Regions from separate parts of the Actinomadura rubteroloni genome, predicted to be linked through region 3. Evidence: riboswitches for the same ligand, from Rfam matches in the RefSeq annotation. Region 3 holds a riboswitch; each other region holds the start of a gene.
What was found. Region 3 has a riboswitch for cobalamin ahead of BTM25_RS04525 (ribonucleoside-diphosphate reductase subunit alpha). Riboswitches for the same ligand answer to the same signal wherever they lie in the genome.
Positions count from the first base shown of each region.

Region 1: it holds a riboswitch for cobalamin, as region 3 does, so the genes downstream of both, cobN (cobaltochelatase subunit CobN) here and BTM25_RS04525 (ribonucleoside-diphosphate reductase subunit alpha) in region 3, are expected to answer to the same signal.
Region 2: it holds a riboswitch for cobalamin, as region 3 does, so the genes downstream of both, metE (5-methyltetrahydropteroyltriglutamate--homocysteine S-methyltransferase) here and BTM25_RS04525 (ribonucleoside-diphosphate reductase subunit alpha) in region 3, are expected to answer to the same signal.
Region 4: it holds a riboswitch for cobalamin, as region 3 does, so the genes downstream of both, BTM25_RS08545 (CbtB domain-containing protein) here and BTM25_RS04525 (ribonucleoside-diphosphate reductase subunit alpha) in region 3, are expected to answer to the same signal.

Region 1 is NZ_MTBP01000001.1:1,194,453-1,197,668, reverse strand. Features, by position in the region: gene BTM25_RS05260 (precorrin-2 C(20)-methyltransferase) at 1-146, opposite strand, end outside; gene BTM25_RS05255 (precorrin-8X methylmutase) at 143-766, opposite strand; partial or broken gene BTM25_RS05250 (precorrin-3B synthase) at 806-1,891, opposite strand; cobalamin riboswitch at 1,932-2,113, shown strand; gene cobN (cobaltochelatase subunit CobN) at 2,151-3,216, shown strand, end outside.
Region 2 is NZ_MTBP01000001.1:286,694-289,909, reverse strand. Features, by position in the region: gene metE (5-methyltetrahydropteroyltriglutamate--homocysteine S-methyltransferase) at 1-1,159, opposite strand, end outside; cobalamin riboswitch at 1,297-1,477, opposite strand; gene BTM25_RS01360 (sulfatase-like hydrolase/transferase) at 1,589-3,216, shown strand, end outside.
Region 3 is NZ_MTBP01000001.1:1,029,611-1,032,826, reverse strand. Features, by position in the region: gene BTM25_RS04525 (ribonucleoside-diphosphate reductase subunit alpha) at 1-1,071, opposite strand, end outside; cobalamin riboswitch at 1,141-1,363, opposite strand; gene BTM25_RS04520 (hypothetical protein) at 1,461-2,036, shown strand; gene BTM25_RS04515 (YcnI family copper-binding membrane protein) at 2,107-2,778, shown strand; gene BTM25_RS04510 (copper resistance CopC family protein) at 2,775-3,216, shown strand, end outside.
Region 4 is NZ_MTBP01000001.1:1,928,072-1,931,287, reverse strand. Features, by position in the region: gene BTM25_RS08560 (medium chain dehydrogenase/reductase family protein) at 1-642, opposite strand, end outside; gene BTM25_RS08555 (TetR/AcrR family transcriptional regulator) at 755-1,390, shown strand; gene BTM25_RS08550 (histidine phosphatase family protein) at 1,391-1,966, opposite strand; cobalamin riboswitch at 1,990-2,144, shown strand; gene BTM25_RS08545 (CbtB domain-containing protein) at 2,179-2,403, shown strand; gene BTM25_RS08540 (CbtA family protein) at 2,438-3,216, shown strand, end outside.

The DNA.
Region 1 (3,216 bases), 160 kb from region 3:
GCGGCGATCGCACGGGCGTGGCTGCGGCCGTGCCGGGCGGCGTGGAACACGACGACGTCGGCCGCCTCGATGAGCCGCGCGGCCTTCAGCGTGATCAGCTCGGGATCGCCGGGGCCGAGCCCGACGCCGTACAGGCGGCCGGTCACGACTCGTCCTCGGCGGCGATCGCGTTCACGGCGGCGGCGGTCATCGCGCTGCCGCCGCGCCGTCCCCGGACGACGAGATGCGGCAGGTCGGAGGCGGCGAGGGCGTCCTTGGACTCGGCCGCGCCGATGAACCCGACCGGGATCCCGAGCACGGCCGCCGGACGCGGCGCGCCCGCCGCGACCAGCTCCAGCAGCCGGAACAGCGCGGTCGGGGCGTTGCCGATCGCGACGACGGCGCTGTCCAGCCTGTCGCCCCACAGGTCGAGCGCGGCGGCGCTGCGGGTGGTGCCGAGCCGCGCGGCGAGGTCCGGGACGCGGGGGTCGCCGAGCGTGCAGATGACCTCGTTGCGCGCGGGCAGGCGGCGGCGCGTGATCCCGGCGGCGACCATCGCGGCGTCGCACAGCACCGGACGGCCGTCCAGCAGCGCGGCGCGGGCGGCTTCGACGGCGCCGGGCGCGACGTCGAGGTCGTCCACCAGGTCCACCATCCCGCACGCGTGGATCATGCGGACCGCGACGCGGGCGACGTCGGCGGGCAGGCCGTCCAGGTCCGCCTCGGCGCGGATCGTCGCGAACGAGCGCCGGTAGATCTCGGCGCCGTCGCGGACGTAGTCGATCACAGGATCCTCCGTTGGGTGGCGGACGTCGTAGCCCGCGGGGGTCGCGACGACGGCGACGTGCCGTCCGGCGGGCCGACCACACTGCCGCTCGCAGCCGGACCAGTGAACGGGCAACCCGCCCGACACAACAAGCACGCCGTCAGCATCGGCACGCGCGGTGGTGCGGGCGTCGGTGCGGACGTCGGTCAGGGACTTGGCGCAGCCGGGTTGTCCGGCGCATGCGGTGACGCCGTGCCAGGGCGAGCCGGGGTCCAGGACGAGTCCGGCGGCGGTGAGCGCGGCGGCGGTGGCGGCGGTCGTGTCCGGCACGACGACGGTCCGGCGCGGCGTGGCGATGATCTCGTGGCCGGTGAGCGCGGCGAGGTGCGCGGGTTCGAGCCGGCCGAGCGGGACGAGCGCCGTCACGGCCGTCCGTCCGTCTTTCTGCGCGGTGATTCCGGGTGCGGGGAATTCGCCGTGCGGGACGGCGATCGGAGTGCCGCCGGAAAGGCCGAGCCGTTCCGCCGGGTTCTCCAGTTCGGCCATGCGCCACGCCGTTCCGCGCACGGCGAGGAACGTCCGGGCGACGTCCAGCAGAACGCGCACGGCGTCGGCCGGCGCGACCCGGACGCCGCTGTCGCGACCGGCCAGGACCAGCGCGAACGTCGCCGCGTCGAGCGCGAGGACGCCGAGGTCGGGACGCAGGGCGGTCACGTCGCCGCGCCCGTCGTCGAAGGCGAAGAGAAAGCGTCCGGGAAGGTCGGCGAGCGCCGGGTCGGCGCACAATCCCGCATCGAACTGCGCGACCAGAGGACGGACGTCGAGAAAGCCCCGCCCGTCCCGTCCGGAAAGGACGCTGGCGAGAATGTTGCGCACCCGTTCGTGCGCGACGGACGGCAGCAAACCCGCGTCCCGCAGCCGGGCCGCGAGCGCGACGCCGTCCGCGAGCCCCCGGAGCTGCACGTTGCCGCGCGAGGTCAGGTCGAGCCGCCCGTCGCCCAGGTCGCGCGCGGCGGCGGCCAGCGCCGCGAAGCCGGCCGGGGACAGCGCGCCGCCGGGCAGCCGGACGCGCGCGAGCAGACCGTCGGCGGCCTGGTGCACGCGGACGGCGCCGGGGCACGCGTCGGGGCCGGAGCGGTTCGTCACAGCCGCCGATCCTAAGCGCCCGGCCGTTCCGAGCTTGACGCGGATGTCCGCGATGACCAGAGTGGTGATCAGCGACAAAGCGGAGGAAGCCGGTGTGAATCCGGCGCGGTCCCGCCACTGTCACCGGGGAGCGAACCCCGTCACAGGCCACTGCGCGAGCGGGAAGGCCGGGGCGAGCGCCGATCCGGGAGCCAGGAGACTCCCCTGTCGCGGCGACCCTTCGATTCGGGGCGAGGATCCCGGGTGAGGACACGACCGCGTGTTTCTGCTGCTGTCCACCTCGGACACCGACCTGCTGAGCGCACGTTCTTCCGGAACAGCGTTCCGTCTCGCCAACCCGTCCCGGGTGGACCCGGCCGACCTGCCGGAACTCGTGGACGGCACCGATCTCGTGATCGTCCGGCTGCTCGGCGGGCGCCGCGCCTGGGAGGACGGCCTCGACGCGCTGCTGCGCGGCCCGCGCCCCGTCGTCGTGATCAGCGGCGAGCAGGCGCCGGACGCCGAGCTGATGGAACTGTCGACCGTCCCGGCCGGTGTCGCCGCCGAGGCGCACGCCTACCTCGCGCACGGCGGCCCGGCGAACCTGCGCGAAATGCACCGGTTCCTGTCCGACACCGTCCTGCTGACCGGGCACGGGTTCGCGCCGCCCGCCGCGACGCCCGCCTGGGGCACGCTCGACCGCGCGCCCTCGCCGGGCGACGGCCCGCTGATCGGCGTCCTGTACTACCGCGCGCACCACCTCGCCGGGAACACCGCGTTCGTGGAGACGCTCTGCGACGCGATCGAGAACGCGGGCGGACGCGCCCTGCCGATCTTCTGCGCATCCTTGCGCACCGCCGACCAAGCGCTGCTTGCCGAACTGGGCCGCGCGGACGCGCTGGTCGTGACCGTCCTCGCGGCGGGCGGGACGAAACCGGCGCTCGCCGGCGCGGGCGGCGACGACGAGGCGTGGGACGCGGGCGCGCTCGCCGCCCTGGACGTCCCGATCCTGCAGGGCCTCTGCCTGACCGGCGACCGCGCGACGTGGGAGGCGAGCGACGACGGCCTGTCCCCGCTGGACACGGCGACGCAGGTCGCGGTGCCCGAGTTCGACGGACGGCTCATCACCGTCCCGTTCTCGTTCAAGCGCATCGACGAGGACGGCCTGAGCGTCTACGCCGCCGACCCCGAGCGCGCCGCCCGCGTCGCCGGGATCGCGGTGCGGCACGGACGGCTCCGGCACGTCCCGGCCGAAGAGAAGCGGGTCGCGCTGATGCTGTCGGCGTACCCGACCAAGCACGCGCGGATCGGGAACGCGGTCGGCCTGGACACGCCCGCGAGCGTCG
Region 2 (3,216 bases), 740 kb from region 3:
CCAGCCGGGCGCGGACCCGGGGGTCGGGACGCGGACGCGCCGGAGCCGGGGCGTCCAGGTCGAGCGTGCGGCCGAGCGCGACCACCTCGGCGACCTTCTGCCGCGCGAACGCCAGCCGTCCGCGCACGTCGGCGGGCAGCGCGGTCTCGGCGTCCAGGTCGAGCGGGACGTGCAGCAGCGAGCACGACGTGCTCACCTCGACCTTGTCGCTGAGCCCGAGCAGCGCCGGGAGGACCGCCTTGACCCGTGCGACGTCGGTGCGCCACACGTTGCGGCCGTCAACCATGCCCGCAACGACGGTCGTCCGAGGCAGGCCGCCGATCGAACCGAGGACGTCCACGTTGCGCGGCCCGGCCACGAAGTCCAGCGCCACCGCTTCCACCGGGGCCGTACCGAGTGCGCGCAGTGCGTCCGCGCCGATCGTCCCGAAGTAGGACGCGACGAGGATCCGGGGCCGGCTGGGCAGCGCCGCGAGCCGCCGGTAGACCCGCGCGAGCGCCGCCGTCTCGGCGTCGGTGCGGTCGGCGACGAACGCGGGCTCGTCGAGCTGCACCCACGCCGCGCCCGCCCCGGCGAGGCGTTCCAGCAGCTCGGCGTACACCTCGACCAGGCCGTCGAGCAGGTCGAGCGGCCGGAACCCGGCGGGCGCGTCCGGCGCCGCCTTGGCCAGCAGCAGGTAGGTCAGCGGGCCCACCAGCACCGGACGGGTCTCGACGCCGAGCCCGCGCGCCTCCTGGTACTCGGCGATCGGCTTCGCCCGCGCGCCCTCGGCCAGCGCGAACCGGGTGCCGGGACCGATCTCCGGGACGATGTAGTGGTAGTTGGTGTCGAACCACTTCGTCATCTCCAGCGCCGGGACGTCCGGGACACCGCGCGCCATCGCGAAGTACCGATCCAGCCCGGTGAGATGGCGGTACCGGTCGGGCACCGCGTCGACCAGCACGCTGGTGTCGAGCATGTGGTCGTAGAGCGAGAAGGTGTTGGACGGGATCGTGTCGAGGCCCGCGTCGCGCAGCTCCGTCCACACCGCGCGGCGCAGCTCGCGTGCGGTGCGGGTGAGCGCGGCGGCGTCCGACCGTCCGGCCCAGTAGTCCTCGACGGCGAACTTCAGTTCCCTGTGGGCACCGATCCGGGGGTATCCGAGGATCGTCGTTCTCATCGGCAGCATCCCTCGCCTTGCCAGGCGCGGCGTCCGGAGACGGCTCGGCGCGCACGGCGGGGCTCACCCCGGCGGGCGCGTCCCGGGCCCTCCCACGAGGCCGCGGACCACCGCGCGCCGGGCGGCGCGCGGGCGGAGGCAGGTCTTCGGACTCGCGGGCGCCATGCCGGACGGGCATGTCCTACTGGCCGTCGCTTCCCAGGCGGGTGCGCCCAGTGCGTATGACGGCGGTCGTTCCCACTCACCGCTGCGGGGCAGTCCCGGATTCGCACCGGGTTCCCTCTTACGACACCCGGATCGCGGGGACCCGGGTGAACCGTCCGCGTTCCCGAGTCTAGCGATGCTCTATCCCTACCGTTTAAGTTGACAATCCGCCGACGGCTGCTCCATGATCGCGAACGTTGTCCCCTCGCTGCCCTGGAGTCTGTTTTGAGTGGTTTTGAGCCGTCGCGGCGGAACGTGCTCGCGGCCGGGGCCGGCGGCGCGCTGGCGGCGGCCCTCACCGCCCGTCCCGCCGCCGCGGCGTCGGCGCGGCGGCCGAACATCCTGTGGCTGATCAGCGAGGACAACAACCCCTACATCGGCGCGTACGGCGACCGGGTGGCACGCACGCCGACGCTGGACCGGCTCGCGCGGGACGGCGTCCGGTACGAGAACGCCTTCTCCGCCGCGCCCGTCTGCGCGCCGTCGCGGTTCGCGCTGGTCACCGGCCTGCCCGCCGAGACCAGCGGCCCGGCCGAGAACATGCGCGCCGTCGGGCGCCTGCCGTCGTTCGCGCGGGCCGTCCCGGAGTACCTGCGCGCGGCCGGCTACTACTGCACGAACAACGCCAAGAGCGACTACAACTCGCCGATCGACCCGGCGCGGGTGTGGGACGCGTCCAGCACCACCGCGCACTGGCGGAACCGCCCCGCCGACGCCCCGTTCTACTCGGTCTTCACCTACATGACGACCCACGAGTCGCAGATCTTCACCGCCGGGCCCGGCCGCACGCGCCCCGAGGACGTCCGCGTCCCCGCCTACGTGCCCGACGTGCCCGCGATCCGCGAAGACCGCGCCCGGTACTACGACCTGATGGAGAAGATGGACGGGCAACTCGCCGCCCGCCTGGCCGAACTGGAAGCCGACGGGCTCGCCGAGGACACCATCGTGTTCTACTTCGGCGACAACGGCGGCATCCTCCCCCGCAGCAAGCGGTACTGCTACGACAGCGGACTGCGCACACCCCTGATCGTCCGGTATCCGCGCAAATGGGCGCACCTGGCCCCCGCACGACCCGGCTCGGTCATCACTGCGCCCATCACCGTGTCCCTGGACCTACCGCCAACCGTCCTCGGACTGGCGGGCCTGCGGGCGCCGAGCCACATGACGGGCACGTCCCTCGCCGCGCGGCACCGTCCCGCCTACGCATTCGGGATGCGCAACCGGATGGACGAGCGCTACGACATCGTCCGTACCGTCCGCGACGAACGGTTCCGCTACATCCGCAACTACAGCCCGCACCGCCCGTACGGGCAGCACCAGGCGTACGCATGGCAGCAGAAGGGTTACCAGGTCTGGGAGCAGGCGCATCTGGACGGCACGCTGACGCCCGTCCAGGAGCGCTTCTGGCGCGAGAAGCCCGCCGAGGAGCTGTACGACCTGCGCGCCGACCCGGACGAGGTCCGCAACCTGGCCGCCGACCCGCGCCACCGGAGCCACCTGAACCGGCTGCGCCGCGCACTCGACCAGCACCTCCTCGACGTCAACGACAACGGCTTCATCCCCGAGGGCTCCGCGCTGGAGGGCTACGACGCGAGCCGCGCGCCGGGCGCGTACCCGCTGCGCCGCGTGCTGGACGTAGCCGGAACCGCGATCCGCCGCGACCCCCGCGACGTCGCGAGACTCACCCGCGCCCTCGCCGACGACAACGAAGTGATCCGCTACTGGGCCGCGTCCGGCCTGCTCATGCAGAAGGGCAAAGCCGCCGCACCGGCCGCAGACGCCCTGACCCGAATACTCACCAACGACCCGTCGCCCCAGGTCCGCATCGTCGCCGCCGAAACCCTGGCCCGCCT
Region 3 (3,216 bases):
CCGGACGAACCGTCCCGCCTTCTCCGCCGCCCGGTACGCCGCGTCGAACGCGTCGCCCCACAGGTCCGTCAGCTCGGGGACCTCCTTCGGGTCGAACAGCGACCAGTCCTCGTCGGCCTCGACCCGGCGCATGAACTCGTCCGGGATCCAGTTCGCGAGGTTGAGGTTGTGGGTGCGGCGCGCGTCCTCTCCGGTGTTGTCGCGCAGTTCGAGGAACTCCTCGACGTCGGCGTGCCACGGCTCCAGGTAGACGCAGGCCGCGCCCTTGCGGCGTCCGCCCTGGTTGACGGCCGCGACGGAGCTGTCCAGCGTCCGCAGCCACGGGACGATGCCGTTGGAGTGCCCGTTCGTCCCCCGGATCAGCGAGCCGCGCGACCGGACGCGCGTCCACGAGATCCCGATGCCGCCCGCGTACTTGCTGAGCCGCGCGACCTGCGCGTACCGCGCGTAGATGGACTCCAGCTCGTCGCGCGGCGCGTCCAGCAGGAAGCAGGACGAGAGCTGCGGGCGGCGCGCGCCGGAGTTGAACAGTGTCGGCGAGCTGGGCAGGTAGGCGAGCCCGCCGAGCAGCGCGTACAGCTCGGCGGCCTCCTCGACCGTGTCGGCGAGCCCGGCCGCGACGCGCAGCCAGAAGTGCTGCGGACGCTCCAGGACGCGGCGCGTGGACGGATGCCGCAGCAGGTACCGGTCGTAGAGGGTGCGCAGGCCGAAGTACTCGAACCTGTCGTCATCGGCGTGGTCGACCAGCGCGTCGAGGGCGTCGGCGTTGCGGGCGACGAACGTCGCGGTCCGCTCGTTCAGCAGGCCCTGCGCGTGCGCGGCGGCCACCGAGCCCGCGAACGTCGTGACGCCCTCGGCGGCGGCCTCGTCCGCGATCAGCCCGGCCAGCAGCCGCGCCGCGACGCGCGAGTACGCGGGCTCCACCGCGACCAGCGCGGCGGCCTCGCGCACCGCCTGCTCGCGGTCGCCGCCGTCGGCGAGCACCCGGGCGGGGTCGACGCCGTCCAGCCCGGCGCACGCGCGCTCCACCTCGGCGGCCGGTCCCGGCGGCGCGATGAGTTCCTGTGTCACGTGCCCTCTTCCCCTCGCGGACGCGGAAGGGCACGCGGCGACGCCGCGCCCGGCCTCCCGCGAAGCCTGGACGTTCCCGTCGTACTGGCAGGTCTTCGGACTCGCGGGCGTCGCACCTCGTTCGGTGCGGCCTAGTGGCCGTCGCTTCCCGGTCCCCGGCTCGGGGTCCAGTGCTCTGTGACGGCGGTCGTTCCCGCTCACCGCTGCGGGGCAGTCCCGGAATCACACCGGGTTCCCTCTTGCGACGTCCCCGGCCGGTTCCGGCCGGGGACGAACCAGCACGGGCCACGACCCTACATCTAGTTGATCGGCTTTGCATCCGTCCCACATGTAGGGAGTGTTGGGGGGTGCGTCACGCCGCGGACGTCGGCTCTACGATGGTCGGCGAGATGAGTCCGCCCGCCCCTGTTCCGTCGTCGCGCGCCGCCCGCGCGGTCGTTTTCGCGACCGTGTGCACGGTGCTCGCGGTTTCCGGACACGCGGTCGCGTCGTCGTGCGCGGTGTCCGTCGCGGCGGTCACGGCCGGGTTCGGCGGCTCGGCGCTGCTCGGGTTCGCGCTGGCCGGACGCGAGCGGTCGCTCCGCACGATCACCGGCGTGCTCGTCGGCGGGCAGTACGCGCTGCACTGCCTGTTCAGCGGGTCGTCCCGGCCGGGGATGGTCATGCATCACGCGGCGACCGTCCCGGCGCCCGTCGAACACCACTCCGGCTCGTGGATGACGCTCGCGCACCTCGGCGCGGCGCTCGTGTCGGCGTGGTGGCTGCGGCGGGGCGAACGCGCCGTGTGGGGGCTCGCGCGCCGGCTCGCCGGACGGCCCGCGCGGCTCCTCCTGGTTCTTTCGCGTCCTTCGGCTCCGGCGGCTCCGCGTCCGGTTCCGGCCGTCCGGCCGCGTCCGGTGGTCCGCGTGCTGCGGCACGACGTGGTCCGGCGGGGGCCGCCGTCCGTTTCGAGGGCGCTCGGCTGAGCGCCGCAACGTCACCCGGCCGCCTTCGGCACCCGGGTTCTTCTCGTACGTCTCGAAACGGAGCACCACCATGCCGGTTCGCCGGATCACCCTTGTGGCGGGCCTCGCCGCCGTCGCCGTGCTCGGCCTCGGCCCGTCCGCGTCCGCGCACGTCACCGCCAACCCCCGCACCGCCGAGAAGGGCGGCTACACCAAGATCAGCTTCCGGGTGCCGAACGAGCGGGACGACGCGTCGACCGTCAAGCTCGTCGTCCACCTGCCGCAGGACCACCCGATCACGTCGGTCTCGGTGCGTCCCGTCCCCGGCTGGACGGCGAAGGTCGAGGAGGCCGCGCTGCCCAAGCCCGTCACCGTCGAGGGCACGCAGCTCACCAAGGCGCCCGCGACCATCACCTGGACGGGCGGCAAGATCGACCCCGGCCAGTTCGAGGAGTTCGACGTCTCCCTCGGCCCCCTTCCCGCCGACACCGACCGCCTCCTGTTCCCCGCCGAGCAGACCTACTCGGGCGGCGACGTCGTCAAGTGGGACCAGAATCCCGGCGGGGCCACCGAGCCCGAGCATCCGGCGCCCTCGGTGACGCTCGTCGCCAAGGGCTCGGCGACGCCCGCCGCCGCCGCGAAACCGTCCGACTCCGACTCCGACGACACGGCGCGCCTGCTCGGCGGCCTCGGGCTCGTCGCCGGGGTGCTCGGCGTCGGCACGGGCGTGTTCGCGCTGACCCGGTCGCGGAGCCGGGCATGACGACCGTCCGCTCACGGATCGCCGCGGTCCTCGCGGCGGGCGGCGCACTGGCGCTCGCGGTCCCGGCGACCCCCGCGTCGGCGCACACGGCGCTGCGGTCGACCAGCCCGAGCGCCGGCGCGACCGTCGCCGACCCGGGCCAGGTCACCCTCACCTACGCGGACCCGGTCCTGGTCCCGCGCGTGATCGTGACGGGTCCGAACGGCGTCCGCGTCCAGGTGGGCCCGCCGCACTCCGTCGACCGGACGGTCACGCAGGCGGTCCGCACCGGACTGCCCGGCGGGGTCTACACGGTCGGCTGGCGCGTCGTCTCGCCCGACGGCCACCCGATCAGCGGCTCCTTCACGTTCCGGGTGAGCGGTTCGGGCGCCGCGCCGAACTCCGCCCCCGCCGCGACGCCGTCCACGGCCGCGCGGCGGGGGACGAGTTCGGCCGGCT
Region 4 (3,216 bases), 900 kb from region 3:
GACGGCGTCCACCCCGCCCGGGGCGAGTTCGCGGACCCGTGCGGCGACGTCGTCGGCGCGGTAGTCGACCGGGACGACGTCCTGGTCCCGCAGCGCCGCGTGGTGACGGGCCGACGCCGTACCGATCACCGTCACGCCGGCGGCACGAGCGAGTTGGACGAGCACCGAACCGACACCGCCGCTGGCACCGTGCACGAGAATCGTCTGCCCGGCGCGGACACGCGCCTTTCGATGCAGCATCTGCCACGCGGTGATGCCGTTGACGACCAGCGCCTCCGCCTCCGCTGCGCCGACGCCGTCCGGGACCGGCACGACGTCCGCCGCGTCGACCACGACGTGGCTGGCCCAGCCGCCGACCTTGACCAGCGCGGCGACCCGGGCGCCGACCAGGTCCGGTGCGACGCCCGCGCCGACGGCCAAGACCGTCCCGACGAGGTCGTAGCCGGGGACGAACGGGAACGGCGGCTGGTCGTAGTAGCGGCCCCGGCGCATCTGCTGCTCGGCGAAGGAGACGCCGGTCGCCTCCATCCGGATCACCACGCGGCCGGGCCCGGCGGCGGGGACGGTCCCGTGGCGGATCTGCAGGCCGTCCGGTTCGACCCGGCCCGGCAGGACGACCTCGACCAGTTCTTCGGTGTTCACGGCGATCTCCTGTACCTAGAGGCTCATGCTTTCGTTAGAAGTTATAACCGGACGCTTGGATGAGTGTCAATAGCGTTCGTGATACCTTCTAACTGGAGTCGGGGAGGTGGTCATGGCGGGTACAGCCACGCCGCGCGAGCGCTATCGCGCCCAGGTCCGCGCCGAGATCAAGGGGCACGCGCGGGAGCAGATCGCCACGACGGGCGCGTCGGCACTTTCGCTCAACGCGATCGCCAAGCGGATGGGGATGAGCGGGCCCGCGCTCTACCGCTACTACTCGGGCCGCGACGAGCTGATCACCGACCTCGTCCGGGACGCCTACCGCAGCCTCGCCGACACGCTCGGATCAGCGGCCGAAGCGGGCGCCGACCTCGCCGGACTGGCGCACGCCCTGCGCGCCTGGGCGCTGGAGGACCCGCAGCGGTACCTGCTCATCTACGGCACGCCCGTCCCCGGCTACCACGCGCCGGACGACATCACCCTCATCGCGTCCGAGACGATGGCGCTCCTGCTCGACGCCTGCATGACGCTGGACCCGCCGGCGACGCCGCTCGACGCGCACCTGGCCGACCACCGCGCCTGGGCGGGCGACCACCCGGCGCCGCCCGCCGTGCTGCACAAGGCGCTGAGCTTCTGGACACGGATGCACGGCGTCCTGTCCCTGGAAGTCGCCGGTCAATTCACCGGAATGGGCTTCGACCCGGCGCAGCTCTACGCGGCCGAACTCGCGGACGTCTTGGCCGACTGACTACCCGGCCGCAAGCGGATGCCCGGTCTCGCGCAGCCTCCACCGGCCGCCGTCGCGGGACAGGACGGTCAGCGACAGCGGCTCCGTGTCGATCCGCCAGAACCCGCCGGGCGGCGCGGCCAGCACGTGCAGGACGGCGGCGCGGATCAACGCGGGATGCGTGACGGCCGCAACCCGCAGCGAACCCGCCGGCAGACGCTCCAACCACGTCGCCATGCGCGCCATCGCCCGGGACAGCGGCTCACCGCCGTGGGGAGAAGCGTCCGGGTCCGACATCCACGCGACCAGGCCCGCCGGATCCTCGGTCTCCAGTTCGGACAGCGTACGGCCGCGCCATCCGGCGACGTCCACGTCCGCGAGAAGCGGGTCGGTGGCCGCGTCCAGGCCGAGTGCCTGCGCGGTCGCGCGGCAGCGGGCCTCGGGACCCCGGTAGGCGACGTCGATCCGCCGGAGCGCGCCACGGCGTTCGCGGGCTGCGGCCAGGCCGTGCGCGGTGAGCGGTTCGTCGTCCGGGAAGCGGGCGGAGCGGGTCGCCTCCGTCGGCGCGTGCGCGACGAGGAAAAGCCGGACCGTCACCGCCCGGTGACCGAGACGGACGTGAACAGCCTTTCATTGACGGTTCGACGCGCGGAGCTTAAGGTCACGACGGTAGATGGTAGGGGAAGTCGGTGGAAATCCGGCACGGTCGCGCCACTGTGATCCGTCCCGTCCCGGGACCGGAGAGTCAGACCTCCGCCATCGCAAACGGTCCATCGAGCGTGGGACGCAGGATCCCCGGGAGGCCCCACATGAGCACGTCCACCACCCTTGACGGTGCGCGCACCGGCTCCACCCCCGTCGTCCTCGGCGGCACGCGCGCCGCCCTGTGGCTGTTCGGCACCGTTCTGCTCGGTGTGGCGCTGTACTACTTCATCGGCATCGACCAGGGCGCCACCTCGGTGTTCGGCAACGACACGCACGTGCACGAGTTTGTCCACGACGCGCGGCACTTCCTCGGTTTCCCCTGCCACTGATCCACGGCACCGGACACAACTGAAGGAGTAGGCCGTGGAACGGCACTTCATCGTCCGCGGCATGGCCGTGGGCGCGATCGGCGGGCTGCTGGCGTTTCTGTTCGCCCGGATCTTCGCCGAGCCGCAGATCCAGAAGGCGATCGACTACGAGAGCGGCCGCCACACCGCCCAGTCCGCGCTCGACAAGGCAGCCGGACTGGCCGTCGAGCACGAGCACGCCGAACCATTCAGCCGCGCCTTCCAGGGCAACGTCGGCATCGGCGTGGGCATCATCGCGTTCGGTATCGCCATGGGCGCGCTGTACGCCGTCGCTTATGCGCTGGCCTGCGGACGCACGGGCAAGGTCCGGCCGCGGACGCTCGCACTGCTGGTCGCCGGGGGCGGTTTCCTCGCCCTGTACCTGATCCCGTTCGCCAAGTACCCCGCCAATCCCCCGGCCATCGGTCACGAGGACACGATCCGGGAGCGCAGCGGGCTCTACCTGCTGATGGTCGGGATCTCGATCGTCGTCCTGGTGGCCGGGGCGTGGCTCGGGCAGCGGCTCCAGGCCCGCTTCGGCACGTGGAACGCCACGCTGCTCGCCGTCCTGGCCTGCGCGGTGGTTCTCGGCGCGGTGATGCTCGTCCTGCCGTCCTTCGGCGAGCTCAGTGCGAACGTCGAGGCGTACGGACATCACGCCACCGAGACACCGCTGCCCCTGCGAGACGCGCAAGGACGCATCGTCTACCCCGGCTTCCCCGCCGACACCCTGTTCGCCTTCCGCTTCTTCTCGGTTGCAGCGCAGGCCGTTCTGTGGGGGACGATCGGGCTGTG